3 regions of the Kitasatospora sp. NBC_00458 genome follow, and region 3 is predicted to be linked to each of the others. Evidence: predicted binding sites of a transcription regulator. Region 3 holds the regulator's gene; each other region holds the start of a gene.
What was found. The regulator HrcA, encoded in region 3, represses chaperone genes, less so after heat shock. The targets are predictions, from matches to a motif close to TTNGCACTCNGNNNNNCNGAGTGCNAA.
Positions count from the first base shown of each region.

Region 1 (9,949 bases), 2.2 Mb from region 3:
ATGACGACGGTGACGGTGCCGAGGACGATGCCGGCGGCCAGCCAGCCGGCGAGGACGTCGCTGGGCCAGTGCACGCCGAGGGCGACCCTGGTGAAGCCGATCGCCAGGACGGTGAAGGCGGAGACCGAGCAGGCGGTGATCTTCCCGGCGCGGCGGACCCGGTGCCAGAGCAGGCCGACCAGGACGGCGCAGGTGATCGCGGAGGCCATCGCGTGGCCGGAGGGCAGGGCCGGGCCGCCGGCGTGCGAGACCGGATCGGGGAAGGCCGGTCGCTGACGCCCGAAGGAGAGCTTCAGGACCCACAGGCCGCCCCACCCGATCAGGGTCTGCGCCGCCACCCAGCCGGCCAGCACCCGGGCGCCGATCAGCCAGAGCCAGACCGCGACCAGCCCGAGCACCGTGCGCATGGTGACGGTGCCGCCGATGTTGGAGAGCATCTGCACCGCGGCGGTCCAGACGGTGTGCTCCGTGGCGTAGCGGTGGAGGCCGTCCACCAGCCCGTGGTCGAACCGGTCGAGCGGGCGCCAGCGGGTCTGCACCAGGGCTGCCAGGACGGCGAACAGCGCGGCACAGCCGACCGCGAGTGCCGTGTGCCGGAGCAGGTGGCGATCACGCGGGGTGATGGTGGGCGAGCTGTTGGTCAGGTGCATGGCTGACACCTTCCCAGCAGGTCGTGCCGATCGAGCGCGCAGCCGATAGCGATTTGGCATCTTTTGTGCGGAGGACCTGCGTGCGCCGGGGGGCGGGTGCCACGCGCGCGGGAACGCGGGTGGCGGCCCGGGGGTTCACGGAAGGGGGAGGCGCGCGGGCGTGCGCCGTGGGCGGTGCCGGAGCGTGTCCGACGGAAGGCCGGCCGCCACGGAAACGGCACCTCCGGTGCCCGGTCGGTCACCCTCCGTTCGATGGTGGGGTGAAAACCGGCAGGATACTGCATCGCGGGAAGAATCTGAGCGACTTGGGAATGTTGTCCGGAATCTGTTCGTTGGATCGTTACGTGTGAGGCCCTGCGGGCCCGCACTTCTTGCCCTCTCCGGGCAGGCAGGCAGACCTCGGCAACACCAGCAAAGGGAGCAAGCATGGCCACCCGTGCCGTCGTTCGCGACAGGGCCGACCGGACTCGCGCGGCCCGCCCGACCAACCTTGAGGCCGACCGTGACCTGGTCGGCATGTACCTCGACGAGATCGCCAGGACGCCCCTGCTCGATGCCGCCGAGGAGGTCGAGCTCTCGCTGCGGATCGAGGCCGGCGTGTACGCCCAGCACCTGCTGGAGGAGGACGGGCTTCCCGCGGGCATGAAGCGCGAGGAGCTGGAGGCGATAGCCGAGGACGCCGAGCGCGCCAAGGACGTCTTCATCCGGTCCAACCTCCGTCTCGTGGTGGCCGTCGCCCGGCGCTACCCGCGCAGCGGACTGCCGCTGCTGGACCTCATCCAGGAGGGCAACGCGGGCCTGGTGAGGGCGGTCGAGAAGTTCGACTACGCCAAGGGCTTCAAGTTCTCCACCTACGCGACCTGGTGGATCCGGCAGGCGATCACCCGGTCGATCGCCGACCAGTCGCGCACGATCCGGCTGCCCGTCCACCTGGTGGAGGAGCTGGGCCGGATCCGCCGGGTGCAGCGGGAGAAGTCCAAGGAGCTCGGCAGGGAGGCCGACCCGTCCGAGATCGCGGCCGAGCTGGACACCACCGAGGCCCGGATCAAGGACGTGCTGGACTGGGCGCGCGACCCGGTCAGCCTGAACATGTCGGTCGACGACGAGGGTGAGACCCAGTTCGGGGACCTTGTCGAGGACACCGGCGCGACCTCCCCGGAGGACGCCGTGATGGTCATGCTCCGCCGCGAGGAGCTGGACGACCTGATCGGGCGGCTGGACGACCGCACGGCCTCGATCATCCGGTCGCGGTACGGGATGGAGGACGGCCGCGAGCGCACCCTGACCGAGGTGGGCAAGCAGCACGGACTGACCAGGGAGCGGATCCGCCAGATCGAGAAGCACGCGCTGGCCGAGCTGAAGAAGATCGCCGATCACGCGGGCTTCGAGGCGGCGTGACGGCCGTCGGCCGGAGGGCCGGGGCCCAGTGGGCCCGGTGCGGAGCGCTCCGCACCGGGCCCACGTCCGTGTGGCGGCGGTGGTGGGGGCGGGGCTTCTAGGCTGTAGGGGCGGGCGGGGGATCGACGAAGGCGGCGGACGGCATGGGTGACGGTGTGAGCGGCGTGGACGGCGGAGACGGGTCGGTGGAGAAGGTGCGGACGGACACCGCGGCGGAGGACGGGCGGGAGCAGGTCGGGGACGACCGGACGGGGGCCCGCACCCCGGAGCGGGCCCGGCTGGTCTTCCGCGACCCGCTGGACCAGCAGTCCCGGGACGACACCGACGCCGGCTGGGGCAGCCGCCCGGGGGCGGGGGAGAGCGGTGGACGGGGGCTGGACTGGTACCTGAGCCAGCGCCCGCCGCACCACGGCGACTGAGCGGCGACGGCGACTGAGCGGCGGCCGGCGCCGGTCGCTGCGCCTCAGCGGGCCTGGGAGACCAGGGCGTCGCGGATCTCGGTGAGCAGGGTGACCTCCTTGACCTCGGCCTCGGCCTGGACCTCCTCCAGGGTCTTGCGGTTGGCGGTGTACCTGGTCATCGGCAGGATGAGGCAGAAGTAGACGACGGCGGCGGTGATCAGGAACTGCAGCACCGCGCTCAGCACGCTGCCCCAGAGGATGAGGATCCCGGACGCGACCTCACCGTTCGCGCCCAGCTCGCAGGGGCCCTTGAGGCAGGAGCTGTAGGACGCGAGGTCCTTGGCTCCGAACAGGCCGACGATCGGATTGATCACGCCCTTGACGAAGGCGTTGATGACGTTGGTGAAAGCCGCGCCGATGACCACGGCGACGGCCAGCTCGACGACATTTCCACGCAACAGGAATTTTTTGAAGCCTTTCATGCCGCGTGAACGACGAAGTCGTTTTCCGGTTACGGGTGATCTTTCGCTCCCTCCGATTGACAACCCGTTCGGTCGACGGGTGGCGTCCCGGGTGGGGGGAGACCCGCCCGCGCGGGGCCGAGGGCGAGTGCCGCGGCCGCGGCGAGCAGGAGCAGGAGCGGCACCCCGGGGCGGTGCCGGAGCGCCTGCCGGAACCGGTGCCCGCGCCCGCCTCCCTGCCTGATCGGCGGGAACGACGGCACCGGCTGCCGCGGTGGGACGCTCGGCGCGGGCAGTGGAGGGAGCGGGAGGGGCAGCGGGCGGGAGGGGCTTCTGGTCGGCATGGGCACCACCGGTGGTCGCAGGGTGCCGACCCCCGGCCGGTCCGTCTCCGGTCGGCCTCGGGTCGGCTGCTCGTGACGCACACTCTGGGCCGCCCGCGCGACGGGCGGGATTCTTTGTCCTCAGCCTGTGGATAACCGGGGGCTGTGGATGACACGTGTCGCCCGGACGTGTGAATGCATGGGCCGTTCGGGGGAGCGTCGGAAATCCGGGAATGCGAACGGCCCGCCGCACCCGCATGCTCGCGGGTTCGACGGGCCGTTCGATGATCTGGTCCGGCAGTCCGGCAGTCCGGCAGTCCGGCAGTCCGGCAGTCCGGCGGTCCGGCAGTGCCGGGTCCGGTCGCTGTCGCGGAGGTCAGCCTGCCGCGGGAGCCGGGCTCGCGGCGGGGGCGGAGCCGCCCGAGGACGAGGACGGGGCCGGGGTCGACGACGAGGACGACGCCGACGAGGACGTGGACGACGAGCTCACCGAGCTGCTGGAGGAGGAGCGGCTGTCGGTCCGGTAGAAACCGGAGCCCTTGAAGACCACGCCCACGGCGGAGAAGACCTTGCGAAGGCGTCCCTCGCAGTCGGGGCAGGTGGTCAGCGGCTCGTCGGTGAACTTCTGCACCGCCTCCAGGCCGTTGCCGCACTCGGTGCACTGGTACTGGTACGTGGGCACTTGTCTTCCTCCTGGCACTCTCGCCTGATGAGTGCTAACGATGGTCAATGATGCGGCATTCCGCTGGATCAGTCCAGCGACTCGGGTGTGAGATGAGTCCGGCCGGTCGCCGGGACGCCGCCCGCCCCGCCCGGCGCTCAGCCCTTGGCGGCGCCCACCAGCTGCGGAGCGACGGCCGTGCCGGTGCCCGACCCGGACCCGGTGCCCGCACCGGCGGCCACCGCGCCCCCGGCTCCGGCGGAGGGCGCGACCAGCAGCCCCCGCAGGGCGACCAGCGCGGCCAGGCCCAGTCCGGCGCCGGCCACCGGCACCAGGAACCCGGCCGAGGGCCCGTTCCCGTCGACCAGCTGGCCGGCCACCATCGACCCGACCGCCAGGCCCAGGCCGATGGCGCCGGTCAGCCAGGTGAAGGCCTCGGTCTTGGCGCCGTCCTCGACCAGCGTTTCGACCAGCGTGTACCCGGTGATCAGGGTCGGCGCGATGGCCAGGCCGCAGAACAGCCCGGCGACCGCCAGCGAGACCAGGTCGGGCATCGCCCAGAGCGTCGAGCACCCCAGCACCAGGAGCGCGTAGCTGGCGAGCATGCGGTGCCGGGCGGCGGGCCGCCAGGCGACCATGCCGTACAGCACCCCGGCCAGCATCGAGCCGCCGGCGAAGATCCCGTACACGGTGCCGCTGGCCCCGGGCCGTCCGACCGACTCGGTGAACGCGGCCACCGAGACCTGCATCGCGCCGAAGACGGTGCCGACGCCCAGGAACGCGCCGGCCAGCAGCCTGACCCCGGGCGAGGCGAGGGCGGAGACCCGGCGGGCGCCCGGAACGTGCGGGTGCAGCGCGGGCGCGGTGCGCCGCTGGGCGGCGAACGCGAGCCCGCCGACGACGGTGAGCGCGGCCTCGGCGATCAGTCCGGTCGCCGGGTTGACCGTGGCGGCGATGGCCGAGGCCAGCACCGGGCCGATCACGAAGGTGAACTCGTCGGTCACCGACTCGAAGGCGAAGGCGGTGTTCAGCTTGGCCGGCGGTGCGCCCTCCGCGGAGAGCTTGGCCACCCAGCGGGCCCGGACCATCGCACCGATCTGCGGCACGGAGGCACCGGCCGCCGCGGCGGCGAGGAAGAGGCTCCAGACCGGGGCGTGGCCGAGTGCCAGCGCGATCAGCGCACCGACCGAGACGGCGTGCACCAGCACGGTCGGCACCAGGACGGCGGCCTGGCCGAAGCGGTCGGCCAGCCGGCCGGTCTGCGGCCCGATCAGGGCCTGGGCGACGGCGGAGACGGCGGCGGCGGTGCCGGCGGTGCCGTAGGAGCCGTGGGTGTCGCGGATCAGCAGCAGGATGCCGAGGCTGAGCATCGCGTAGGGGAGCCGGGCGGCGAAGGCGGGGACGAGGAACGTCCAGGCTCCGGGGGTGCGCAGCAGCGCGCCGTACCCGACCCGGGCGGGGGCGGTGTCGGCGCGGTCCTCGGGCGCGGCGGGCAGGTCCTGCCCGGGCATGGCGTCGTCGACCGTTCGGCGGGCCGTCACGGTCGGTCCTTCCTGCTGCCTGGTAGCGCGGCAGGGCATGAAAAAGCCCCGACGGCGCCGAGAGTCGTCCTCTCGCGCGTCGACCGGGGTAGATACCGGGCCGGCCGGCGGGGTCACCGCGGGTCGGACCGCGGCCGCCGAGCGGTCGCGCCAACTCTGCATCAGGCAGATGCTGGGGATGTGTCATCCAGAGTAGCTATACGCGCGTAGATGGCGCGCTTCCCTCCACAATACAGGGCATGTCCAAAGCTGTCCTGCCTATCGAAGGTGAATGCCGGCCGAACGTCCCATAGCCGGAACGTCGGCCCGGCACCCCGGAGCGCTCACTCCCGCCCGTACAGCCAGCCGGCCAGCTTGCCGCCCCTGTCCACGGCCCGGAGCCGCCGCTCCGCCGCCTCGCCGACCTCGTCCGTGGTGACCACCAGCAGCTCGTCCCCGCCGCGCAGCACCGTCTCCTTGTCCGGCACGAAGCTGCTCCCCTCGCGGACCACCAGGGTCACCGCCGCGCCGGCCGGCAGCCGCAGCTCGCCGACCTCCACGCCGGACATCCGGGAGTCCGGTGCCAGTGCCACCGACAGCAGGTGGCCGTGCAGCTTCTCCAGCGGCGCCGACTCGATGCCGAGGTCCTGGCCCATCGAGCCCTCGCCGATCCGCAGCCACTTGGCGACCCAGGGCAGGGTCGGGCCCTGGAGCAGGGTGAACACCACGACCAGGATGAAGACGATGTTGAAGACCTCCTGCGCCATCGGCGTCCCGGAGACCATCGGGATGGTGGCGAGCACGATCGGCACCGCCCCGCGCAGGCCGGCCCAGCTCAGCAGGGCCTGTTCGCGGACGGGCAGTCGGAACGGCGTGAGGGTGAACACCACCGAGAGCGGCCGGGCCACGAAGACCAGCACCGCGCCGATCACCAGTGCGGGCACCACCGCCGAGCCCATCGTCTCGGGGGTGCAGAGCAGGCCGAGCAGGACGAACATGCCGATCTGCCCGATCCAGGCCAGGCCGTCGGCGAAGCCGCGGACGGCGGGTCCGTGCGGCAGTTTGGCGTTGCCCAGGATGACGGCGCTGACGTAGACGGCGAGGAAGCCGGAGCCGTGCAGCAGCGCGCCGCCGGCGTAGGCGAGCACGGTGAGCGCCATGACGGCGATCGGGTAGAGGCCGGAGGACGGCAGGGCGACGTGCTTGATGCCGTACGCGCCGATCTTCCCGACCGCGAGGCCGACCGCGAGGCCGATCGCGAGCTCGGCGAGGATGGTGCCGACCAGCACGTACCAGGAGTCCAGCTCCCCGGTGGTGGCGAAGGCGACGACCAGGATGACCACGGGCGCGTCGTTGAACCCGGACTCGGCCTCCAGCAGGCCGGTCAGCCGTTGCGGCAGCGGGACCATCCGCAGGACGGAGAAGACGGCCGCGGCGTCGGTGGAGGAGACGATCGCGCCGAGCAGCAGCGAGGTCCGCCAGTCGAGGCCGACCAGCCAGTGCGCGCCCGCGGCGGTGACGAAGACGCTGACGCCGACGCCGACGGTGGCGAGGACGGTGGCGGCCGGCATCACGGGCCTGACCTCGCGCCAGTTGGTCTTGAGTCCGCCCTCGGCCAGGATCACCACCAGGGCGGCGTAGCCGAGCACCTGGGTGAGCTCGGCGTTGTTGAAGGTGATGCCCAGGCCGTTCTGGCCGAGCGCCACGCCGATGCCGAGGTAGATCAGCAGGCTGGGGAGCCCTGATTTGGTCGAGATGCGCACGGCGGCCACCGCGACCAGCAGGATCACGGAGAATTCGAGGAGCAGCTGGTTCAGGTGGTCGACGTTCACGCAGGGGCACCTCGGGCTGGCAGCGGGCGGGCGGGGTGTCTGGTGGCGGTGAGGCCGGGGGCGCTCGATCGGCGGGGGCGGGGTGGGCACCCCGATTACTCCCCTTGCGGATCGTTACGCAGTCTAACATTTTGCCATATCTTTAGGTTTCCCCGTCACATCGCCCGTCACCTCCGGGTCTGACCTCGCCCGATCCCACCGTGAGCGTCCCCCGTGCACGCCCGCCAGCCGAGTCGGCCTAATGTGGTGCCCTGTCACGGCCCCGTGCTCTTGACATGTCCGCCCGCCCCCCAGTGAGGACCGCAAGGACCCAGATGCCCCGCTCGAAGAAGTTCCGGCGCGCCCGTCTGATCGTGATCGTGCTGGTCGTGCTGCTGGTGGCCGGCGCCGGCTACGGCGGCTACCGGGGGGTGGCCGCGGTCCGCGCGTCCTTCCCGGAGGTCGACGGCAGCGTCAAGGTGGCGGGCCTGAGCGCGCCGGTCGACGTCAAGCGGGACGCCAACGGCATCCCCCAGCTCTACGCGGACACCCCCGAGGACCTCTTCCGGGCCCAGGGCTACGTCCAGGCCCAGGACCGCTTCTGGGAGATGGACGTCCGGCGGCACATCACCGCGGGCCGGCTGTCCGAGATGTTCGGCGACGGCCAGGTCGAGACCGACTCCTTCATCCGCACCATGGGCTGGCGCCAGGTGGCCCAGAAGGAGTTCGACAGCCAGCTGTCGGCCGACACCAAGAAGAACCTGCAGGCCTACGCGGACGGCGTCAACGCCTGGCTCGCCGAGCACCCGGGCGGGGCGAGCGCCTCCCTGGAGTACAGCCTGCTCGGCGTCGTCAACGGCGACTACAAGCCCGAGCAGTGGACCCCGGTCGACTCGGTGGCCTGGCTCAAGGCCATGGCCTGGGACCTCTCCGGGAACCTCCAGGAGGAGATCGACCGCTCGCTGCTGGCCCAGGACTACAGCCCGGAGAAGATCGCCGAGCTGTACCCGGACTACCCGTACGCCCGCAACGGCACGATCGTGAAGACCGGCACCGTCAGCGGCGACAGCTACCGGCCGGCCGACGGCCCCGCCCCGGCCCCCGGCGCCACCGGCACCACGGCCCAGGGCGCGGCCGCCACCAAGGCGCTGCTCAAGGGCGTCACGGACCGGATCGACGGGCTGCCCGAGATGGTCGGCCGCAACGGCCAGGGCATCGGCTCCAACTCCTGGGTGGTCGACGGCAACCACACCACCACCGGCAAGCCGCTGCTGGCCAACGACCCGCACCTCGGTCCCGGCCTGCCCTCGGTCTGGTACCAGATGGGCCTGCACTGCCGGACCGCCTCGCCCGCCTGCCAGTACGACGTCTCCGGCTTCACCTTCGCGGGCATGCCCGGCGTGGTGATCGGCCACAACAAGGACATCGCCTGGGGCCTCACCAACCTCGGCGCCGACGTCACCGACCTCTTCCTGGAGAAGGTGACCGGCCCGGAGACCTACCTGGTGGACGGCAAGGAGGAGAAGTTCGAGCTCCGCAAGGAGACCATCAAGGTCGCCAGCGGCGAGGACCGCACCATCACCGTCCGCACCACGAGGACCGGCGCCCCGCTGATCTCCGACCCGAGCACCGAGCAGCAGAACGTCGGAAAGTACGCGCCGAACGGCGGCTCCGCCCCGGACCGCGGCACCACCGGCTACGGCGTGGCGCTGCAGTGGGCCGCGCTCGTCCCCGGCAGGACCATGGACGCCGTGTTCGCGCTCGACCGGGCGAAGAACTGGGACGAGTTCCGCGCCGCCGCCAAGGACTTCGCCGTCCCGGCCCAGAACCTGATCTACGCCGACGCCAAGAACATCGGCTACCAGGCCCCCGGGTACATCCCGGTCCGCGGCAACGGCGACGGCCGCAACCCCGCGCCGGGCTGGGACTCCTCCTACCAGTGGAAGAAGGACCCGGTCCCGTTCAACGCCCTGCCGTACAGCCTCAACCCCTCCGCCGGCTACATCGTCACCGCCAACCAGGCCGTGGTCGACCCGTCGTACAAGTACCTGCTGACCAAGGACTGGGAGTACGGCACCCGGGCCAAGGAGATCACCGAGCAGATCGACGCCAGGCTCAAGAACAACGGCAAGATCTCGCCGGACGACATGCAGGAGATGCAGCTCGACAACACCAGCATCCTCGCGAAGACGCTGGTCCCGATGCTGCTCAAGGTGCAGGTCGACGACTCCTACGTGCGCGAGGCGCAGGACCTGCTGAAGGACTGGAACTACCACCAGGACGCCGACTCGGCCGCCGCCGCCTACTACAACGGCGTCTGGCGCCAGCTGCTCACCCTCGCCTTCGGCCAGAAGTTCCCGGCCGACCTGCGGGCGGAGGACAACTGCCTGCTGGTCCGCCAGCAGGCCGACCCGACCAAGCCGGACAGCAAGTCCACCATCGTCACCGAGTGCGGCACCCGCGACCCGGGCAAGGCCCAGCCGGACGGCGGCGACCGCTGGACCGAGGTGGTCCGGCAGCAGCTGGAGAAGCCCGACAGCAGCTGGTGGACGTACATCGACTCCCAGCACAAGGAGCAGAAGGGCCTGGACAACCTCCTCCGCGAGGCGATGAAGAACGCCCGCCAGGAGCTCACCGCCCTGCTCACCAAGGACATCTCCACCTGGAGCTGGGGCCGTCTGCACAAGCTGGAGCTGCGCGAGCGCACGCTCGGCACCGACGACT
Region 1 is NZ_CP107904.1:5,235,025-5,244,973, forward strand. It holds gene OG550_RS21830 (phosphatase PAP2 family protein) at 1-650, opposite strand, end outside; gene OG550_RS21835 (sigma-70 family RNA polymerase sigma factor) at 1,077-2,048, shown strand; gene OG550_RS21840 (hypothetical protein) at 2,192-2,467, shown strand; gene mscL (large conductance mechanosensitive channel protein MscL) at 2,512-2,931, opposite strand; gene OG550_RS21850 (FmdB family zinc ribbon protein) at 3,610-3,915, opposite strand; gene OG550_RS21855 (MFS transporter) at 4,053-5,405, opposite strand; gene OG550_RS21860 (potassium/proton antiporter) at 5,759-7,246, opposite strand; gene OG550_RS21865 (penicillin acylase family protein) at 7,561-9,949, shown strand, end outside.
Region 1: the regulator HrcA is predicted to act here: its motif matches at 3,927-3,953, upstream of OG550_RS21850 (FmdB family zinc ribbon protein).

Region 2 (9,949 bases), 2.0 Mb from region 3:
GACTGAGGGAACGGCCCGTCGACGTCCCGGCAACCTTCTCGCGCGGCTGTCTTCGACAGGCCCCGGCGGGACAGGTGCCAATTCCGGCCTGTGGCGCGACCGCGTCACGGGGAAGATGAGGAGAGAGGCCTCCGCCATCATGGCTATCGACACCGCCGCACCCGTCACCGTTGACCTCGGCCCCGCCGCCGCGCTGTCCTGTCGCGAGTGCGGCACCCGGTTCCCGCTCGGCCCCAGCTTCGCCTGTGTGGAGTGTTTCGGCCCGCTGGAGATCGCCTACGAGTTCGGCAGCGAGGGCGCGGAGGAGCTGCGCAAGCGCATCGAGGCCGGTCCGGCGTCGATCTGGCGGTACGCGCCGCTGCTGCCGGTGCCCGCCGACGTCGCCACCAAGCCGAACCTGAACCCCGGGTGGACCCCGCTGGTGAAGGCCGACAACCTGGGCCGCGAGCTCGGGTTCACCGCCCAGCTGCACGTCAAGGACGACTCGGGCAACCCGACCCACTCCTTCAAGGACCGTGTGGTGGCGTGCGCGATCGAGGCGGCGCGGGCCTTCGGCTACACCACCCTCTCCTGCTCCTCGACCGGCAACCTGGCCGGTGCGGTGGGCGCGGCCGCGGCCCGGGCCGGCTTCAAGTCCTGCGTGTTCATCCCGCACGACCTGGAGCAGGGCAAGGTCGTCATGGCCGGTGTGTACGGCGGCGAGCTGGTCGGCATCGAGGGCAACTACGACGACGTGAACCGCTTCTGCTCCGAGCTGATCGGCGACCCGGCCGGCGAGGGCTGGGGCTTCGTCAACGTCAACCTGCGCCCCTACTACGGCGAGGGCTCCAAGACGCTGGCGTACGAGATCTGCGAGCAGCTCGGCTGGCGGCTGCCGGAGCAGATCGTGATCCCGATCGCCTCGGGCTCGCAGCTGACCAAGATCGACAAGGGTCTGCAGGAGCTGATCAAGCTGGGCCTGGTCGAGGACCGGCCGTACCGGATCTTCGGCGCCCAGGCGGCGGGCTGCTCGCCGGTGTCGGCGGCGTTCAAGGCCGGCCACGACGTGATCCGGCCGGTCAAGCCGGACACCATCGCCAAGTCGCTGGCGATCGGCAACCCGGCCGACGGCCCGTACGTGCTCGACATCGCCCGGCGCACCGGCGGTGCGGTGGAGGACGTGACGGACGAGGAGGTCGTGGCGGCGATCCGGCTGCTGGCCCGCACCGAGGGCGTCTTCGCCGAGACCGCGGGCGGGGTGACCGTCGGCGTGCTCAAGAAGCTCGTCGAGACCGGGCAGCTGGACCCGTCGAAGGAGACCGTCGCGATCAACACCGGCGACGGCCTCAAGACGCTCGACGCCGTCTCGGAGGCCGGCATGACCGCCGTGATCCGGCCGACGCTGGCCTCGTTCCGCGACGCCGGCCTGGCGTCGGCCTGACCGGCCCGTTCCGGGCCCTGCGCCCGCCGCCGTCCCAGCCCCGCCCCGCCCCCCCGCAACGAGGAGATGACCCCCATGAGCGCCAACGTCCGCATCCCGACCATCCTGCGCACCTACACCGGCGGCGCCAGTGAGGTGGCCGCCGAGGGCGCGACCCTGGGCGACGTCATCGCCGACCTGGAGAAGAACCACGCCGGGATCGCCGCGCGCATCCTGGACGACACCGGCAAGCTGCGCCGTTTCGTGAACGTCTACGTGAACGACGACGACGTGCGGTTCGCCGAGGGCCTGGCGACGGAGATCAAGGACGGCGCGAGCGTCTCGATCATTCCGGCGGTGGCCGGCGGCTGCTGAGCGCCTTTTCGCCGTTCCCGGCCGTCCGCAGCACGGAATTCCGTGCCGCGGACGGCCGGTCGTATTTTGGCGGGAATATTTTCTGTCCGAGTCGGAGTAAAGTGTCGCTGTACCGGGAACAGCGCCACCCCTCCCCGCTCTCCCCGCGACCCGATCCGCCCGCACCCGTACCGCCGCCGACCGTCCGGTCGTTGAGACCGGCGACCGGGCCGCGGCGGGGAAACATGTCAGGCCGGTGTCAGAATTCTGGAGTGGATTTCGGGCATTCCGTCCGCTATGTCCGGGAGGAAAGGCGGCTTTCCTTCCGATTGCTCCCGGACTGTCCCCCGATTGTCCCGGGGAATTCCCAACCTTTGACCCTGTTGCAGAGGGCGTCGATCCGGATACATTCAGCCGCGGTCGACGCAATCGCCCGTTCGCCGGATGTCCTCCGGCGGCGCCCGGGGGATTGCGGCGTGCACGGCTGCGTCCAGGGGGGGTTCCCCGGGCCGGCCTCCAACCAGACCCGGGCCCGCAGACCTGCGGGCGCGTGAAGGGCCAGCACAGCACTAGGGGAGTTCGGAATGGCTCAGGGCACCGTCAAGTGGTTCAACGCGGAGAAGGGCTACGGCTTCATCGCGGTCGACGGTGGTGCGGACGTCTTCGTCCACTACAGCGCGATCCAGATGGACGGCTACCGCACCCTTGAGGAGGGCCAGCGGGTCGAGTTCGAGATCTCTCAGGGGCAGAAGGGCCCGCAGGCGGACATGGTCCGCGCGGCGGTCTGACCTTTCCGACACCCAGGGGTTCGGCTCGGCCCATCGGCTGGTGCACCTCTCGCTTCACGACGGGCCCGTACGGCACTCGCCGTACGGGCCCGTCGGCGTGCCCGGCCGCGGTCGGAGGGCGGCCGGGGCGGGGCCGTCGGGGCGGTGCGGCGGGGCCGCGGGCGCGGTGTCGAGCGGCCGCGGGCGCGGTGCGCGGGGGTGGCCGGGGCGGCGGGCGGAGGGGTTCGCCGGGGCTCGCGGATCGCCGATTGGGCTTGCACTCGCCCACCCAGAGTGCTAATCATTGGCGTTAGCACTCACAGCTTGAGAGTGATAAGCGGACCGGGTCGGTGAGGCCCCAGGGAGCGGTAGGGGAATGGGACCCCCGCATACCAGGGCCGTCCGTCGCGGGCACCCCTTGGTCCGAGCAGTCGACCGTGTCCCGGAGGACCACTTCAGATGGCCAAGATCATCGCCTTTGATGAGGAAGCTCGCCGCGGCCTTGAGCGTGGCATGAACCAGCTCGCCGACGCGGTGAAGGTCACGCTCGGCCCCAAGGGTCGCAACGTCGTTCTGGAGAAGAAGTGGGGCGCCCCCACCATCACCAACGACGGTGTCTCCATCGCCAAGGAGATCGAGCTCGAAGACCCGTACGAGAAGATCGGTGCGGAGCTCGTCAAGGAGGTCGCCAAGAAGACCGACGACGTCGCGGGTGACGGCACCACCACCGCCACCGTGCTGGCCCAGGCGCTCGTCCGCGAGGGTCTGCGCAACGTCGCCGCCGGCGCCAACCCGATGGCCCTGAAGCGCGGTATCGAGAAGGCCGTCGTCGCCGTCTCCGACCAGCTCCTGGCCCAGGCCAAGGACGTGGAGACCAAGGAGCAGATCGCCTCCACCGCCTCCATCTCGGCCGCCGACACCCAGATCGGCGAGCTCATCGCCGAGGCCATGGACAAGGTCGGCAAGGAAGGCGTCATCACCGTCGAGGAGAGCAACACCTTCGGTCTGGAGCTTGAGCTCACCGAGGGCATGCGCTTCGACAAGGGCTACATCTCGGCCTACTTCGCCACCGACCTGGAGCGCATGGAGGCCGTCTTCGACGAGCCGTACATCCTGATCGCCAACTCCAAGATCGGCTCGGTCAAGGACCTGCTCCCGCTGCTGGAGAAGGTCATGCAGAGCGGCAAGCCGCTGGTCATCATCGCCGAGGACGTCGAGGCCGAGGCCCTGTCGACCCTGGTCGTGAACAAGATCAAGGGCACCTTCAAGTCCGTCGCCGTCAAGGCCCCGGGCTTCGGTGACCGCCGCAAGGCCATGCTGCAGGACATCGCCATCCTCACCGGCGGCACCGTGATCGCCGAGGAGGTGGGCCTGAAGCTGGAGAGCGCCGGCCTCGACCTGCTGGGCACCGCCCGCAAGGTGGTCATCACCAAGGACGAGACGACCATCGTCGACGGTGGCGGCGACGGCGAGCAGGTCGCCGGCCGCGTGAGCCAGATCCGCGTCGAGATCGAGAACAGCGACTCGGACTACGACCGCGAGAAGCTCCAGGAGCGCCTCGCCAAGCTGGCCGGCGGCGTGGCCGTCATCAAGGCCGGCGCGGCGACCGAGGTCGAGCTCAAGGAGCGCAAGCACCGCATCGAGGACGCGGTGCGCAACGCCAAGGCCGCCGTCGAGGAGGGCATCGTCGCCGGTGGCGGCGTCGCCCTGCTGCAGGCCGCCGTCGCGTTCGACAAGCTGGAGCTTGAGGGCGACGAGGCCACCGGTGCCAACATCGTCAAGATCGCGCTGGAGGCCCCGATCAAGCAGATCGCGGCCAACGCCGGCCTCGAAGGCGGTGTCGTGGTGGAGAAGGTGCGCAACCTCCCCGCCGGCCACGGTCTGAACGCCGCGACCAACGAGTACGTCGACCTCATCGCCGAGGGCATCATCGACCCGGCCAAGGTCACGCGCTCCGCGCTGCAGAACGCCGCCTCCATCGCGGCGCTCTTCCTCACCACCGAGGCCGTCATCGCCGACAAGCCGGAGAAGGCTGCGGCTGCCGGCGGCGGCATGCCGGGCGGTGACATGGACTTCTGATCCTCCGGGGTCGGACGGTTCCTCGTTCGCACGGGCGGTTCCCTCCGGGGGGCCGCCCGTGCGGCGTTGTGCGGGGGCGTGCCCCCGGGTTTGGGAGAATGGGCCGATGGCTTCGACTGACGACATCGAGACGGCGCTGCACACCGCACGGGCGCTGATCCTGGCCGACCTGACCGCACGGGACGTGGCGGACGCCGCCGTGGTGTCGCTGGTCGAGCAGGCCGTGACACACCGGCGCTGGTGGCTGGAGCAGTGGCCGGACGGCACCGAGTACGTGCTCGGGCTGGTGGCCCAGGACGTCCAGGACGCGCTGCTGGAGAACTACGGGCGCTGGCCGCTCTGCGCCGAGTGCGCGGCGGACGGCGACCCGCACGCGCTCGGCGTGGAGCCCGAGCTGGGGCCGGAGCCGCACTGGGTCTGCGGCAAGCAGGGCGCGGTGGTGGCGCCCGTCGGGCGGCTCGCCTGACGTCCGGTCCGCCCGGGGCGCGCCGTCCGTCGCGCTGCTCCTCGCCCGCCTCGCCCGCCGCTCCACCTGCTCCGCTCCTCGCTCCTCGCTCCTCGCCTTCGCCGCCGTCGCGCCTCCGGGTGCGGCGGCGGCTTTTCGCTGGTCGGGGCCCCTGTCGTGGTGTGGTCGTGCATCTGCATATGTAGTCTACCGACTTATGCCGGATACTTGAGTCATCCCCCTCGGGCGATGTATACATACTCGGTATGTAGGGCGTCGGTGGCCGCGAGGCCGCCCGCCCCCGCGAAACGAGGGGGAGAACCATGTCCCAGCCAGATTCCGCCCGACCCGTCCTGCACCTGCGGAACGTCATCCGGGTGCACGGACAGGGATCGGTCCAGGTGTACGCGCTGCGCGGCGTCGAGCTGGCCGTCCACCCGGGCGAGTTCGTCGCCGTGATGGGGCCCTCCGGCTCCGGCAAGTCCACCCTGCTCACCCTGGCCGGCGGTCTCGACCGGCCCACCGGCGGGCAGGTGGTGGTCGAGGGCGTCGAACTCGGCGGGCTGAACCGGACCGGGCTCGCGGCCCTCCGCCGCCGCTCGGTCGGCTACGTCTTCCAGGACTACAACCTGATCCCGGCCCTCACCGCCGCCGAGAACATCGCGCTGCCCCGGGAACTGGACGGCACCTCCGGGCGGGCCGCCCGCCGCGAGGCGCTCACCGCCCTGGAGGAACTCGGCATCCCCGAGCTCGCGAACCGCTTCCCCGAGGAGATGTCCGGCGGCCAGCAGCAGCGCGTCGCCATCGCCCGCGCCCTGGTCGGCGACCGCCGCCTCGTCCTCGCCGACGAGCCCACCGGCGCCCTCGACTCCGCCACCGGCGAGGCCGTCCTCGGGGTGCTGCGCGCCCGCTGCGACGCCGGCGCCGCGGCCATGATGGTCACCCACGACCCCCGGCACGCCGTCTGGGCCGACCGCGTCGTCTTCCTGCGCGACGGCCGGATCGTCGACGAGAGCATCGGCCGGGACGCCGAGACCCTGCTGCAGCTGTCCAGCCGGAACGGGGCCGGCCGATGAGACTCCCCGCCCTGCGCGTCGCGCTGCGCATCGCCCGCCGCGACGCCCTGCGAGCCAAGGGCCGCAGCGCCCTCGTCGTCGCCATGATCGCGCTGCCCGTCCTCGGCGTCACCGGCGCCGACGTGGTCTACCGCAGCGGCCAGCTCACCCCCGGCGAGCGGGTCGAGCGGGTGATGGGCGAGAGCGACGCCCTGCTCACCGCCTACCGTCCGGGCCGCTCCGTCGAACAGGCCCCGGTCGCCGAGGACGGCGTCCGGGTGCTGCCGGCCGCCGAGGGGTCCACCGCCGAGCAGCAGCGGGCCGCCGGGACCGCCCCGGCCACCCTGGCCGCCGAGCTGCTGCCGCGCGGCACCGTCCTGCTGCCGGCCACCCCCGGGCCCGAGGTGAGCGCCTCGACCCGGGAGGGCCTCCTCACCACCGCGACCGCCGAGGCCGACCTGACCACGCCGGTCTGGTCCGGCCGGCTCGACCTGGTCGACGGCCGGGCGCCGGCCGCGCCGCACGAGGCCGCCGCCACCCGGGCCTTCCTCGACGAGGCGGGGCTGCGGCTCGGCGACTCCACCACGCTCAAGGGCGTGGACGCGCCGTTCACCCTGACCGGCGTGGTCGAGCACCCCGGTGACCTCGGCAAGGTGGAGCTGATCGGCCGGCCCGGCGAGGTGATCGCCCCGCTCACGGCGGCGCTCGCACCGGCCGGGACCCCGGGGCTGACCGCGTCCGGCACCGACGAGGGCGCCCCGCCCGAGCAGTGGCTGGTGCGGCTGCCGGCCGGCGAACGGCTCGACTGGGACGAGGTCCGGGAGTTCAACCGGTACGGCTTCACCGTCACCTCCCGGGCCGTCACCCTCGACCCGCCGGACCCGTCCGCCGTCCCGTACCGGCAGAACGCGTGGGCGGGCGTCGCGTCCGCCTCCGACGACCGGACCGTCGTGCTCGTCACCGTCGTCGGGATGGCACTGCTGGAGGTCGCGCTGCTGGCCGGCCCCGCGTTCGCCGTGGGCGCCCGCCGCTCGCGCCGCCAGCTCGCCCTGATCGGCGCAGCCGGCGGACACCGCGGCCACGTCCGCGCCGTCGTCCTCGGTGCCGGACTGGTGCTCGGGCTGGCCGGCGCCGCGCTCGGCGTCGGACTCGGCACCGTCCTGGTCGCCGCGGTGCGGCCCTGGGCGGAGGAGGCGGGCGGCAGCCGTTTCGGGCACTTCGCGCTGGCCCCGCTCGACCTGCTGGCGATCGGCGGCGTCGGTGTCCTCACCGCACTGCTGGCCGCCGTGCTGCCGGCCGTCCAGGCCGCCCGCCGCGACGTGGTGGCCGGCCTGACCGGCCGGGACACCGTCACCGCCCCCAGCCGCTGGGTCCCCGTCCTGGGCCTGCTGCTGGTCGGCACCGGCGCGGCCGTGGCGCTCTACGGCGTCGGCACCTACGAGACCGGCGGCATGCCGGTGGTCGGGACCTTCAGCGCCCGGACGCTCTCGGTGCTCGCCGGCGCGGCCACCGCCGAACTGGGCCTGCTGCTCTTCACCCCGATGCTGATCGCCCTGTTCGGCCGGCTGGCCCGCCGGCTGCCGCTCGGGCCCCGGCTCGCCCTGCGCGACTCGGCCCGCCACCGGGGCCGCACCGCACCGGCCGTGGCCGCCGTGCTGGCCGCCGTCGCCGGGGCCGTCGCCGTCGGCGTCTACACCACCGGCACCGAGGCGCAGGACCGCGCCGACTACCGGCCGTCGGCCCCGATCGGCGCCGTCGTGGTCGACGCCGCCCTCAAGGCGGACAGTCCGCAGCTGGCGCGGCTGCGCAGCGGTGTCGAGAAGGACCTGCCGGGCCTCGGCGCCCGCGCCGACGTGTACGACGTCGTCTACGTCTTCTGCCCGGAGTGCTCCTCCAGCGTCCTGCTCAAGGGGACCGGCCGGCCCGAGCCGGGCATGGCCCGGGCGCGGACCCTGGCGGGGGACGCGACCGTCCTGCACAACCTCTTCGGGCTGCACGACCGGACGGCGGAGGAGGCGCTGGCGGCCGGCAAGACGGTCGTCTTCGACCCCGCCTACCTGCACGACGGCCAGGCCGTGCTGACCATGCAGGGCGGTGCCGGGGCGGCTCCGCTCCAGCCCGGCGAGGTGCCGAAGCCGGACCGGCGGGAGGTCGGCGTCGAGGCCGTGCTCGTCGCGAACCCGGAGGCCGCCCGGTTCGGCGCGGCGCTGATGAGCCCCGAGGCGGTGCGGAAGGCCGCCCTCGACGCCCGCCCGGCCGGGTCGGTCTGGCTGCCGGAGACCGCGCCCACCCCGAAGGAGCAGCAGCGGGCCGAGGCGACCGTGGCGCGGATCGTCCCGTTCGCCCGGCTCCAGGTGGAGCGCGGCTACCAGCCGAAGGGGGACCTGAACACCCTCGCGCTCACCGGGTTCGCCGCCGTCGTGGTGCTGGGCGCCGCGGCCGTGGCCACCGGGCTCGCCGCCGCCGACTCGCGCAACGACCAGGCCACGCTGGCCGCGGTCGGCGCGCCGCCGCGGATCCGGCGGGTGCAGGCCGGGCTGCAGTGCGTGCTGATCGCGGGGATCGGGGCGGTGCTCGGCACGGTCAGCGGGTTCGTGCCCGCGATGGGACTGCTCCGGGCGCACGGCGCCGGGCACTCGGGGGCGGCGTCCTTCGCCGCGCCCTGGGGGGTGATCCTGCTGGTCACGGTGGTGCTGCCGGTGGTGGCGGGGCTGGGTGCGGCCGCGTTCACCGGTGGGAGGCTGCCGTTGGCGCGGCGGGCGGGGTGACGGACGGCGCTCCGGCGCCCTCGTCCGGTGGCCCCGCACCGACGGGCCCGGCCGCTTCGGCGGCCGGGCCCGATCCGGTGTCCCGGTCCTCCGGTGTCCCGGTCTTTCGGCGTCCGGTCCTTCGCCGCCCCGGTCCTCCGGCTTGCGGGGCCTCCGGACGCGGGGCGGGGTCAGGCGCCGGTCGGTCCGCTCGCGCCGGTCGGTTCGGCGAGTTGGGCGAGTTGGGCGAGTTCGGCGGTCAGGTTGGCGCGGGCGGGGGCGTCGAACCGCTCGCGCGCGGTGGGCGTGCGGTAGAGCGCGGGGAGCGCGAGGAGTCGGCGGAGCACGGCCGCGCGCCCGGCCCGGAAGTCCGGCTCGGGGACGAAGGCGTACTCCTCCCGGACGGCGGCCGCGTACGCGGCGTAGGCCTCCGGGGTGCCGCCGAGGACGGCGAGGTCGGCGTCGCAGAGCACCTCGCCGTCGCGGTCGCCGGGCCCGGGGTGGTGGGTGACGGTGAGCCGGACCAGCCGGGCGACCTCGTCGACCCGTGCGGCGGGGAGTCCGGCCCCGGCGAGGGCCCGGACGGCGAGGACGGCGCTGCGTTCCTCGTTCTCGGACCGGTCCGGGCGGTAGACGGCGTCGTGGAACCAGGCGGCGAGCCGGACGGCGTCCGGGTCGTCGGCGTGGCCGGCGAGCGCGTCCACGTGGGCCAGCACCGCCCGCAGGTGGCCGGTGGAGTGGTAGCGGCGCTGCGGCTCGGCCCAGCGGCGCAGCAGCTCCCGGCCGGCCGGTTCGGGGTCGTCCGCGGCGCCGCAGCGGCGGAGCAGGGCGGTCCAGGCGGCGAGGAGGTCGGGATCGGGCGCGTCGGGCATGGGGCCATTCTGTCCGGGCCCGGCGGACCGGTGAGCGGTTCTACTGGACTGGATATGCCGGTGGACGGTATATGTAGTCACATGACAGAACGGGCCATGCAGGAGCCGACGCTGCTTCTGCTCACCGCGCTCGCCGACGCCCCCAGGCACGGCTACGCGCTCATCCAGGAGATCGCCGCGATTTCCGACGGCCGGGTCAAGATGCGCACCGGCACGTTGTACGGCGCGCTC
Region 2 is NZ_CP107904.1:5,070,709-5,080,657, forward strand. It holds SAM riboswitch class I at 1-122, shown strand, start outside; gene thrC (threonine synthase) at 140-1,420, shown strand; gene OG550_RS21140 (ubiquitin-like small modifier protein 1) at 1,496-1,774, shown strand; gene OG550_RS21145 (cold-shock protein) at 2,338-2,541, shown strand; gene groL (chaperonin GroEL) at 2,980-4,599, shown strand; gene OG550_RS21155 (hypothetical protein) at 4,706-5,065, shown strand; gene OG550_RS21160 (ABC transporter ATP-binding protein) at 5,368-6,120, shown strand; gene OG550_RS21165 (ABC transporter permease) at 6,117-8,867, shown strand; gene OG550_RS21170 (HD domain-containing protein) at 9,038-9,718, opposite strand; gene OG550_RS21175 (PadR family transcriptional regulator) at 9,800-9,949, shown strand, end outside.
Region 2: the regulator HrcA is predicted to act here: its motif matches at 2,795-2,821, upstream of groL (chaperonin GroEL).

Region 3 (9,949 bases):
ACCGGTCGGCCCAAGGGCGTGCGCCTGGTGCACGACTGCTGGGCGTACGAGGGGAGGGCGCAGGAGGCCAGCGGGCTGCTGGCCGCCGACGACGTGCAGTTCATGTGGCTGCCGCTGTCGCACGTCTTCGGCAAGACGCTGATCTCGGGGCAGATCGCCACCGGCCACGTGATGGCCCTGGACGGGCGGGTCGACCGGATCATCCACAACCTGCCGGTGATCCGGCCGACCATCATGGCCTCGGCGCCGCGCATCTTCGAGAAGGTCTACAACGGCATCGCCGGCAAGGCCCGGGCGGAGGGCGGCGCCAAGTACAAGATCTTCCTGTGGGCGGCCCGCACCGCCCGCGAGTACGCCCGCACCGCCCAGGCCAACCGGATCGCCACCGGCAGCGACCGCGTGCCGTTCGCCCTCGGCCTCAAGCACTCCCTGGCCGACAAGCTGGTGTACGCGAAGATCCGGGCCGCGTTCGGCGGCCGGCTGCGCGGCGCGGTGTCCGGCAGCGCCGCGCTCGCCCCCGAGATCGGCTACTTCTTCGTCGGCGCCGGGGTGCCGATCCTGGAGGGCTACGGACTGAGCGAGACCAGCGCCGGCTCGTGCGTCAACCGGGCGGAGGACATCCGGGTCGGCACGGTCGGCCGCCCGCTGCCCGGCACCGAGGTCCGGATCGCCGAGGACGGCGAGATCCTGCTGCGCGGCCCCGGCATCATGCGCGGCTACCACAACCTGCCGGAGAAGACCGCCGAGGTGCTGGAGGCCGACGGCTGGTTCCACACCGAGGACATCGGCGAGCTGTCGGCGGACGGCTTCCTGCGGATCACCGACCGCAAGAAGGACATGTTCAAGACCTCCGGCGGCAAGTACGTCGCGCCCAGCGAGGTGGAGGGCAAGTTCAAGGCGGTCTGCCCGTTCGTCAGCAACATCCTGGTGATCGGCAACGGCCGCAACTTCTGCACCGCGCTGATCGGCCTGGACGAGGCGGCGATCATGCCGTGGGCCGCCGAGCACGGCCTGGCCGGCAAGTCCTACGCCGAGGTGGTCGCCGACCCGCAGGTGCACAAGCTGATCGACGGCTTCGTGCAGCGGCTCAACGCCGACCTCCAGCGCTGGCAGACGGTGAAGAGGTTCCACCTGCTGCCGCGCGACCTGGACGTCGAGCACGGCGAGCTCACCCCGAGCCTGAAGATCAAGCGCCCGGTGGTCGAGCGCGAGTACGCGGACGCCGTGACCGCGATGTACGCGGGCGCCAACGAGGCCTGAGCCGCCCCGTCCCGTACGGCCCGGGGGAGCACCCGGGCCGTACGGGACAATGGGGTCATGCCCTCCGCACTCCCCGACGGCGAACCGGTGCCGTCCGACGGTTCCCTGCCCGTGTCCGCGCTCGACGGACTGGGCTCCCGGCCGTTCGGCTTCTACCTGCACGTGCCCTACTGCGCGAGCCGCTGCGGCTACTGCGACTTCAACACCTACACCGCCACCGAGCTGCGCTCCTCGGGCGCCGTCGCCTCGCAGGAGACGTACGCCGACAACGTGGTGGCCGAGGTCCGCCACGCCCGGAAGGTGCTGGGGGACGCCGACCTGCCGGTGCGGACCGTCTTCCTCGGGGGCGGCACCCCCACCCTGCTGCCCGCCGGCGACCTGGTGCGGATGCTGGCCGCGATCCGCGAGGAGTTCGGGCTCGCCGACGGCGCCGAGGTGACCACCGAGGCCAACCCGGAGTCGGTCGACCCGGCGTACCTGGCCGAACTGCGCGAGGGCGGCTACAACCGGGTCTCCTTCGGCATGCAGAGCGCCCGGCCGCACGTCCTGCAGCTGCTCGACCGCCACCACACCCCCGGCCGCCCGGAGGCCTGCGTCGCCGAGGCCCGCGCCGCCGGCTTCGAGCACGTCAACCTCGACCTGATCTACGGCACCCCCGGCGAGTCCGACGACGACTGGCGGGCCTCCCTGGACGCGGCGATCGGCGCCGGCCCGGACCACGTCTCCGCGTACTCGCTGATCGTCGAGGACGGCACGAAGCTCGCCGCCCGGGTCAAGCGCGGCGAACTGCCGATGATCGACGACGACGTGCACGCCGACCGCTACCTGATCGCCGAGCGGGCGCTCACCGCCGCCGGCTACTCCTGGTACGAGGTCTCCAACTGGTCCACCGCCCCCGAGGGCCGCTGCCGCCACAACGAGCTGTACTGGACCGGCGGCGACTGGTGGGGCGCGGGCCCCGGCGCGCACAGCCACGTCGGCGGCGTCCGCTGGTGGAACGCCAAGCACCCGGCCGCCTACGCGCAGGCCCTCGCCGAGGGGCGCACCCCCGCCCAGGGCCGTGAGCGGCTCACCGCCGAGGACCGCCGGGTCGAGCGGATCCTGCTGGAGCTGCGCCTCGCCGAGGGCATCCCGCTGGACCTGCTGACGGAGACCGGCCTGAAGGCCGCGCGGCAGCACCTGGCCGACGGCCTCCTCGACGCCGCCCCCCACGCCGCCGGCCGCGCGGTCCTCACCCTCCGGGGGCGCCTGCTGGCCGACGCGGTCGTGCGTGACCTGGTGGACTGACGTTCGTTGACGTGGGTGTCAGCCGTCGAGGGGGAGCGTGCGATGACCGCCATCGATGACCGGGTGACAGGGATCTTCGAGAACCTTGAGGTTCCGGAGGGTGTCAAGGCCGAGCTCATCCGGGGGGAAATCGTGATGACGGCGGGGCCGGACATGGTCCACAACTGGATCGTCGAGGCGATCGTCGACCAGATCCCCCGCGCCCGCTGGCACCGGCTCCAGACGCAGGACGTGGCGTTCCCCCGCGAGGCCGGTGAGCCGCAGCCGGACCTGGTGGTGATCGAGCGAGGCGCGGTCGAGGGGCCCGGGCGGCTGATCCCCGCGCCAGCGGTGACGGTGGCTGTTGAGGTCGTGTCCAGGACCAGCGCCCACCGCGACTACCACGTCAAGCGGGAGATGTACGCGGGAGGGCCGATTCCGGTCTATCTGATCGTCGATCCGATCAAGGGGCAGTGCGTGCTGCTGACCGAGCCGATGGCGTCGACGGCCTCGGGCGTGCCGGACTACTGGTCCGAGCGCACCACGAAGTTCGGCGACCCGATTCCGCTGGAACGCCTGGGCATCACGCTCGACACCGGAGATTTCGGAACGCTATGAAGCCAGCAGTCGCGCGGTCCTCACCCTCCGGGGGCGCCTGCTGGCCGACGCGGTCGTGCGTGACCTGGTGGACTGATATTCGTTAACGTGGTGCCAGCCGTCGGAGGGAGCGTGCGATGACCGCCATCGATGACCGGGTGACAGGGATCTTCGAGAACCTTGAGGTTCCGGAGGGCTTCAAGGCCGAACTCATCCGGGGGGAAATCGTGATGATGGCGGGGCCGGACATGGTCCACAACCTCATCGTCCTGGCGATCCAGCACCAGATTCCCTACGACCGGTGGCGTCCGCTCACCACGCAGGACCTGGCGATCCCCGGCCAGACCAGTGAACCGCAGCCGGACCTGGTCGTCTTCGAACGGGGCGCGGTCGAGGAACACGGCCGACTGCTGCCGTCCCCCTCGGTCACCCTGGTGGTCGAGGTCGTGTCCAGGACCAGCGTCGACCGGGACTACCGGACCAAGCGGGAGATGTACGCCGAGGGCGTGATCCCCGCCTACCTGATCGTCGATCCGATCGAGGGGCGGTGCGTGCTGCTGACCGAGCTGGACGGGGGTGCCGGGACCGGGCAGCCGCGCTACATGTCCGAGCGGACCAGCAAGTTCGGCGATCCCGTCCCGGTCGACGCGCTCGGTGTCACGCTGGACACGGCCGACTTCCAGCGGTACGTCTGATCCGCCTCACTCCGGCAGCGTCACGAAGTCGATGAGCTCCTCGACCCGGCCGAGCAGTTCCGGCTCCAGGTCCCGGTAGGAGTCCACCGAGGCGAGGATGCGTTTCCAGGCGGCGGGGGTGTCCACCGGCCAGCCGAGGCGGCGGCAGACGCCCTCCTTCCACTCCTCGCCGCGCGGGACGGCGGGCCAGCCCGGGATGCCCACGCTGGACGGCTTCACGGCCTGCCAGACGTCGATGTACGGGTGCCCCACCACGAGGACGGCCTCGCCGGTGACCCGGGCGGCGATGCGGTGCTCCTTGGTTCCGGGGAGCAGGTGGTCGACCAGGACGCCGAGCCGCCGGCCGGGCCCGGGGGCGAACTCGGCGACGATCGCGGGCAGGTCGTCGACGCCCTCCAGGTACTCGACCACCACGCCCTCGATCCGCAGGTCGTCGCCCCAGACCCGTTCGACCAGCTCGGCGTCGTGCCGGCCCTCGACGTAGATCCGGGACTCGCGGGCCACCCGGGCCCGGGCGCCGGGCACCGCGACCGAGCCGGAGGCGGTGCGGCCGGGGGCACGGGAGGGCGCCGGAGCGGCCGCGGCGGGCCGGACCAGGGTGACGACGCGGCCCTCCAGCAGGAAGCCGCGCGGCACCAGCGGGAAGACCCGGTGCTTGCCGAACCGGTCCTCCAGGGTGACGGTGAACCCCTCGGCGGTCTTCTCGCAGCGCACCACGGCCCCGCAGAAGCCGCTCGCCGCCTCCTCGACCACCAGGTCGCGCTCGGCTGCGACCTCGGGGGCGGGCTGCTGCCTCTTCCACGGCGGGGTCAGGTCGGGTCCGTACTGGCGGCTGCGCATGCAGCGACTATAGGGAAGGCGGACGAAGGGTCAGAGACCCGGCGCGCCCCAGACCGGGAACCAGCGGGTGAGGTCCTTCTCCAGCCGCAGGTCGTTCCCCAGCAGGGCGTTGACCTGCAGTTCCAGCGGGCTGTCGCGCTTCTCGCCGCCGCCGGGCACCGGGGCGAAGGGGTAGAAGGTGCCGCGCTTGTACAGGTACACCAGGGCCAGCGGCCGGTCGGCCTCGTTGCGGAAGGCGACCAGCGAGCAGAGCAGCTGCGGCCCGAAGCCGTTGGCCTCCAGCTCGCTGTTGACCGCGTGGAGGTCGTTGACGAGCTCCGGAAGCTCCCCGGGCGCGTGCCGGGCCAGCAGCCAGGAGTAGCCGTAGGCGTCCTTGGAGGCCTCGACGGGGACGCCGCCGCGTTCGGTGTCGGCGTCCAGGAGGGCCCGGACCTGGCGTTCGACCTCGCCGAACGCCCCGCCCTCCACCGAGGCGAAGCAGACCGACCCGACCCCGGTGGGCCGGAAGCCGGCCGCCGCCTCCAGGGTGAGCGCGGCGGACGGCACGCCGAACAGCTGGTCGAGGTCGGGCCTGACGGGCTTGGTGCGGCCGAACAGGGCGTCCAGGATTCCCACGGTGGTCCCTTTCCCTCCCCTCCCGGAGGAGGCGGTTCACGAGGAGGCGGTTCGGTGGAGGCGGTCCGGCGGCCGGATCGGCGGCCGGTCGGCGGCCGATCAGCCGCCGGTCAGCGGTCGGTCGGCGGCCGGTCAGTGGCCGAGCCGGGTGGAGATCTCCGCCAGCTGCTCCAGCCGCTTCTCCAGCGTCGGGTGGGTGGAGAACAGCTGGGTGGCGGTCTCCCGGGCGCTCAGCGCGGGGGCGAAGTAGAAGGCGTTGTAGGCCTGCGCCTGGCGCAGGTCCTTGGTCGGGATGGCGGCGATCTGGCCGGTCACCTTGGTGAGCGCCGAGGCCAGCGCACTGGGGCGGCCGGTGAGCTGGGCGGCGGCCCGGTCGGCTGCCAGCTCCCGGTAGCGGGAGAGCAGCCTGGTCAGCAGGAAGCTGATCGCGTAGACGACGACCGACACCAGCGGGATGACGAGCGCGGCGAGCGCGGCGTTGGAGTCGTTGCTGTTGCGGCCGCCGCCCATGAACCCGCCGTACATGGCGATCCGGGTCATGGCCCCGGCGAGGACGCCGAGGAAGCCGGCGATCGTCATCACCGCGACGTCCCGGTGGGCGACGTGGGACAGCTCGTGGGCGAGCACCCCCTCCAGCTCCTCGGGTTCCAGCCGGCGGAGCAGGCCGGTGGTGACGCAGACCACCGCGTTCTTCGGGTTGCGGCCGGTGGCGAAGGCGTTCGGCATGTCGTTGTCGGCGACCGCGACCCGGGGTTTGGGCATGTCGGCCAGTGCGCAGAGCCGGTCGACGGTGCCGTGCAGCTGCGGGTACTGCTCGGGGGTGACGCGGTGGGCGCCCATGGCGCGTTCGGTGATCCTGTCGCTGAACCAGAACTGGGCCACGAACAGGCCGCCGGAGATCAGCACGATGATCGGCCAGGCGCCGCGCAGCAGCACGATCAGCAGTCCGGTGAATCCGACGTACAGCAGCCCGATCACGAACATCGTCCCGACCATCCGGCCGGTCAGGCCGCGGTCCGGTGCGAAGCGGCTGTGCTGGCCCGAGGTCGACATCGCTGGTCCTCCGTTCGCCGTTCGCTTCCGATGCTGCCACCCGCCCGGCCCCGCGGCATCACCCGCGCGCCGCGAACTGCGGGCAGGATCACCCCGGCCGGGCCGTTCCTGAGGTCGGACCCGGGCCTTACACTGGCAGGTACGGTTCTGGCACTCGTGTGTTCCGAGTGCCAAGCCCGGGCCCTCCCAGAGCGGTCCGAAGCGACTCGAAACGGACACTTGTCACAACGGACAACGCGTGAAGACGGAGGTGCGTGCCCATGGCCGGTGAGGTCCGCCAGCTGGACGACCGCAAGCTCGCGGTGCTTCGCGCCATCGTCCAGGACTACGTGGGGACCGAGGAGCCGGTCGGTTCCAAGGCCCTGGTCGAGCGGCACAACCTCGGGGTCTCCCCGGCGACCGTCCGCAACGACATGGCGGCGCTGGAGGAGGACGGCTACATCCACCAGCCGCACACCAGCGCCGGGCGTATCCCCACCGACAAGGGGTACCGCCTCTTCGTGGACCGGCTCGCCGAGGTCAAGCCGATGAGCGCGCCCGAGCGGCGCGCGATCCGGCACTTCCTGGACGGGGCGGTCGACCTCGACGACGTGGTCGCCCGCACGGTCCGGCTGCTCGCCCAGCTGACCCGCCAGGTCGCGGTCGTGCAGTACCCCTCGCTCTCCCGCTCCACCGTGCGGCACATCGAGCTGGTCGCGCTGGCCCCGGTCAAGGTGATGCTGGTGCTGATCACCAACACCGGCCGGGTCGAGCAACGGATGGTGGACTGCCCCGGGGCGGTCGGCGAGACCGTCCTGGCGGACCTCCGGGCCCGGATCAACGCGCGGGCCGCCGGACAGCGGCTGCCCGAGGTCCCGGGACTGCTGGAGGACCTCCCCGCCCAGTTCGAGGCGGGCGACCGGCCGACCGTCGCGACGGTCCTGGCGACGCTCTTCGAGGCGCTCGCCGAACAGAACGAGGAACGGATCATGCTGGCCGGCACGGCCAACCTGACCCGTTTCGGCCACGACTTCCCGTTGACCATCCAGCCGGTGCTGGAGGCACTGGAGGAACAGGTCATCCTGCTCCGCCTCCTGGGTGAGACCGCGGACGCCGGGATGACGGTCCGGATCGGGCGCGAGAACGCCTACGAGGGCCTCAATTCCACCTCCGTCGTCTCGGTCGGTTACGGTTCGGGCGACGAGAGCGTGGCCAAACTGGGTGTGATCGGTCCGACCCGGATGGACTATCCGGGCACAATGGGGGCGGTGCGAGCGGTGGCACGGTACGTGGGCCAGATCCTGGCCGAGTCGTAGGAAAGGCCACCGCCAGGACCCTGGCGGTGGTTCCAGTCGCAAGCACTTCTACAGGCGGAACAAGCGGAGCATTTGGTGGCCACGGACTACTACGCGGTACTCGGCGTCCGACGGGATGCGGGGCAGGACGAGATCAAGAAGGCGTTCCGGCGCCTGGCACGCGAACTGCACCCGGACGTCAACCCGGACCCGAAGACGCAGGAGCGGTTCAAGGAGATCAACGCCGCCTACGAGGTGCTCTCCGATCCGCAGAAGCGTCAGGTCTACGACCTGGGCGGCGACCCGCTGTCGCCGAACGGCGGCGCGGGCGGACCGGGCGGCTTCGGCGCGGGCGCGGCGGGCTTCGGCTTCTCCGACATCATGGACGCCTTCTTCGGCGCGGCCTCCGGCCAGCGCGGACCGCGCTCGCGGACGCGGCGCGGCCAGGACGCCATGATCCGGCTGGAGATCACCCTGGAGGAGGCCGCCTTCGGCACCACCAAGGAACTCCAGGTCGACACGGCCGTCACCTGCACCACCTGCAGCGGCGAGGGCGCGGCCCCCGGTACCTCCGCGCAGACCTGTGACATGTGTCGCGGCAAGGGCGAGGTCTCCCAGGTCACCCGGTCCTTCCTGGGCCAGGTCATGACCTCCCGCCCCTGCCCGCAGTGCCAGGGCTTCGGCACCGTCGTGCCGACCCCGTGCCCGGAGTGCGCCGGCGACGGCCGGGTCCGCGCCCGCCGCACCCTGACCGTCAAGATCCCCGCCGGTGTCGACAACGGCACCCGGATCCAGCTGGCCGGCGAGGGCGAGGTCGGCCCCGGCGGCGGCCCGGCCGGCGACCTCTACGTCGAGATCGCCGAGACCAGCCACACGGTGTTCCAGCGCCGCGGCGACGACCTGCACTGCACCGTCACCATCCCGATGACGGCCGCCTCGCTCGGTACCCAGGTGCCGCTGCAGACCCTGGACGGGCTGGAGGAGGTCGACATCCGGCCCGGCACCCAGTCCGGCCAGTCGATCCCGCTGCACGGCCGCGGCATCACGCACCTGCGCGGCGGCGGCCGGGGCGACCTGATAGTGCACGTCGAGGTGCAGACGCCCACCAAGCTCGATCCCGAGCAGGAGGAGCTGCTGCGCCGCCTCGCGGTGCTGCGCGGCGAGGAGCGGCCGTCCGGCCAGTTCGCGCCCGGGCAGCAGGGGCTGTTCTCCCGGCTGAAGGACGCCTTCAACGGCCGCTGACGGCTCCGGCGCCCGGCACCCCCGCGACAACCGTCCGGGGGCGCCGGGCGCCGTCGTTCCACCGCCCGACCCACCCCGGAGGAAGACCCCCATGACCGCGCCCGTGTTCGTCGTCGAGACCGAGCGGATCGCCGCCGCCGCTCCCGGGGCGCTGGTCCGGCTGGACGGGCCGGAGGGGCGGCACGCGGCCGCCGTGAAGCGGCTGGAGCCGGGCGAGGCCGTCACCCTGGCCGACGGGCTCGGCCTCGGGGTGGACGGCACCGTCGCGGCGGTGCACGGCAAGGACGCCGTCGAGGTGGCGGTCGCGGCCGTGCGCCGCGAGCCCGAGCCGGCGCCGCGGATCGTCGTGGTCCAGGCCCTGCCCAAGGGCGACCGCGGCGAGCTGGCCGTGGAGACCATGACCGAGGTCGGCGTGGACGTGGTGGTCCCGTGGGCGGCGTCCCGCTGCATCACCCAGTGGAAGGGCGAGCGCGGCGCCAAGGCGCTCGCCAAGTGGCGCGCCACCGCGCGGGAGGCGGGCAAGCAGTCCCGCCGGCTGCGGTTCCCCGAGGTCCGCGACCCGGTGACCACCCGGCAGCTGGTCCCGCTGCTGGCCGCCGCCGCGTTCGCGGCCGTGCTGCACGAGGAGGGGGCCGAGCCGCTGGCCGGGGCCGTGCTGCCCGGGACCGGGGACCTCGTGCTGGTGGTCGGCCCCGAGGGCGGGGTCTCCCCGGAGGAGCTGGCCGCCTTCGCCGAGGCCGGCGCCAGGCCGTTCCGGCTCGGCCCGTCGGTCCTGCGCACCTCGACGGCGGGGGTGGCGGCCGGGGCCCTGCTGCTGGGACGCACCGGCCGCTGGAGCTGAGCCGCCCGGCCCGGGCCGGAACGCGATGACCCCGGCCGGTACGGGCCCGCCCGGGCAGCCGCCCCCCGGCCCCCGTCCGGGAGTCCCCCGCCGACCGTCCCCCGACCGGGGCGCGGTCGGCGGAAAACCGGGCGTGGCCGCGGCACCGGTGCCTAGGCTGGCGAGGTGAGCGAACCCGAAACCATCCCCGCCGGCGCCTACCTGCGCCACCCGCACCTGCACGGCGACCTGGTCACCTTCGTCGCCGAGAACGACGTGTGGCTCGC
Region 3 is NZ_CP107904.1:3,039,159-3,049,107, reverse strand. It holds gene OG550_RS12070 (AMP-dependent synthetase/ligase) at 1-1,260, shown strand, start outside; gene hemW (radical SAM family heme chaperone HemW) at 1,318-2,547, shown strand; gene OG550_RS12060 (Uma2 family endonuclease) at 2,590-3,144, shown strand; gene OG550_RS12055 (Uma2 family endonuclease) at 3,261-3,818, shown strand; gene OG550_RS12050 (DUF3097 domain-containing protein) at 3,825-4,658, opposite strand; gene pspAB (PspA-associated protein PspAB) at 4,689-5,273, opposite strand; gene htpX (zinc metalloprotease HtpX) at 5,406-6,326, opposite strand; gene hrcA (heat-inducible transcriptional repressor HrcA) at 6,587-7,621, shown strand; gene dnaJ (molecular chaperone DnaJ) at 7,697-8,842, shown strand; gene OG550_RS12025 (16S rRNA (uracil(1498)-N(3))-methyltransferase) at 8,934-9,683, shown strand; gene OG550_RS12020 (S41 family peptidase) at 9,849-9,949, shown strand, end outside.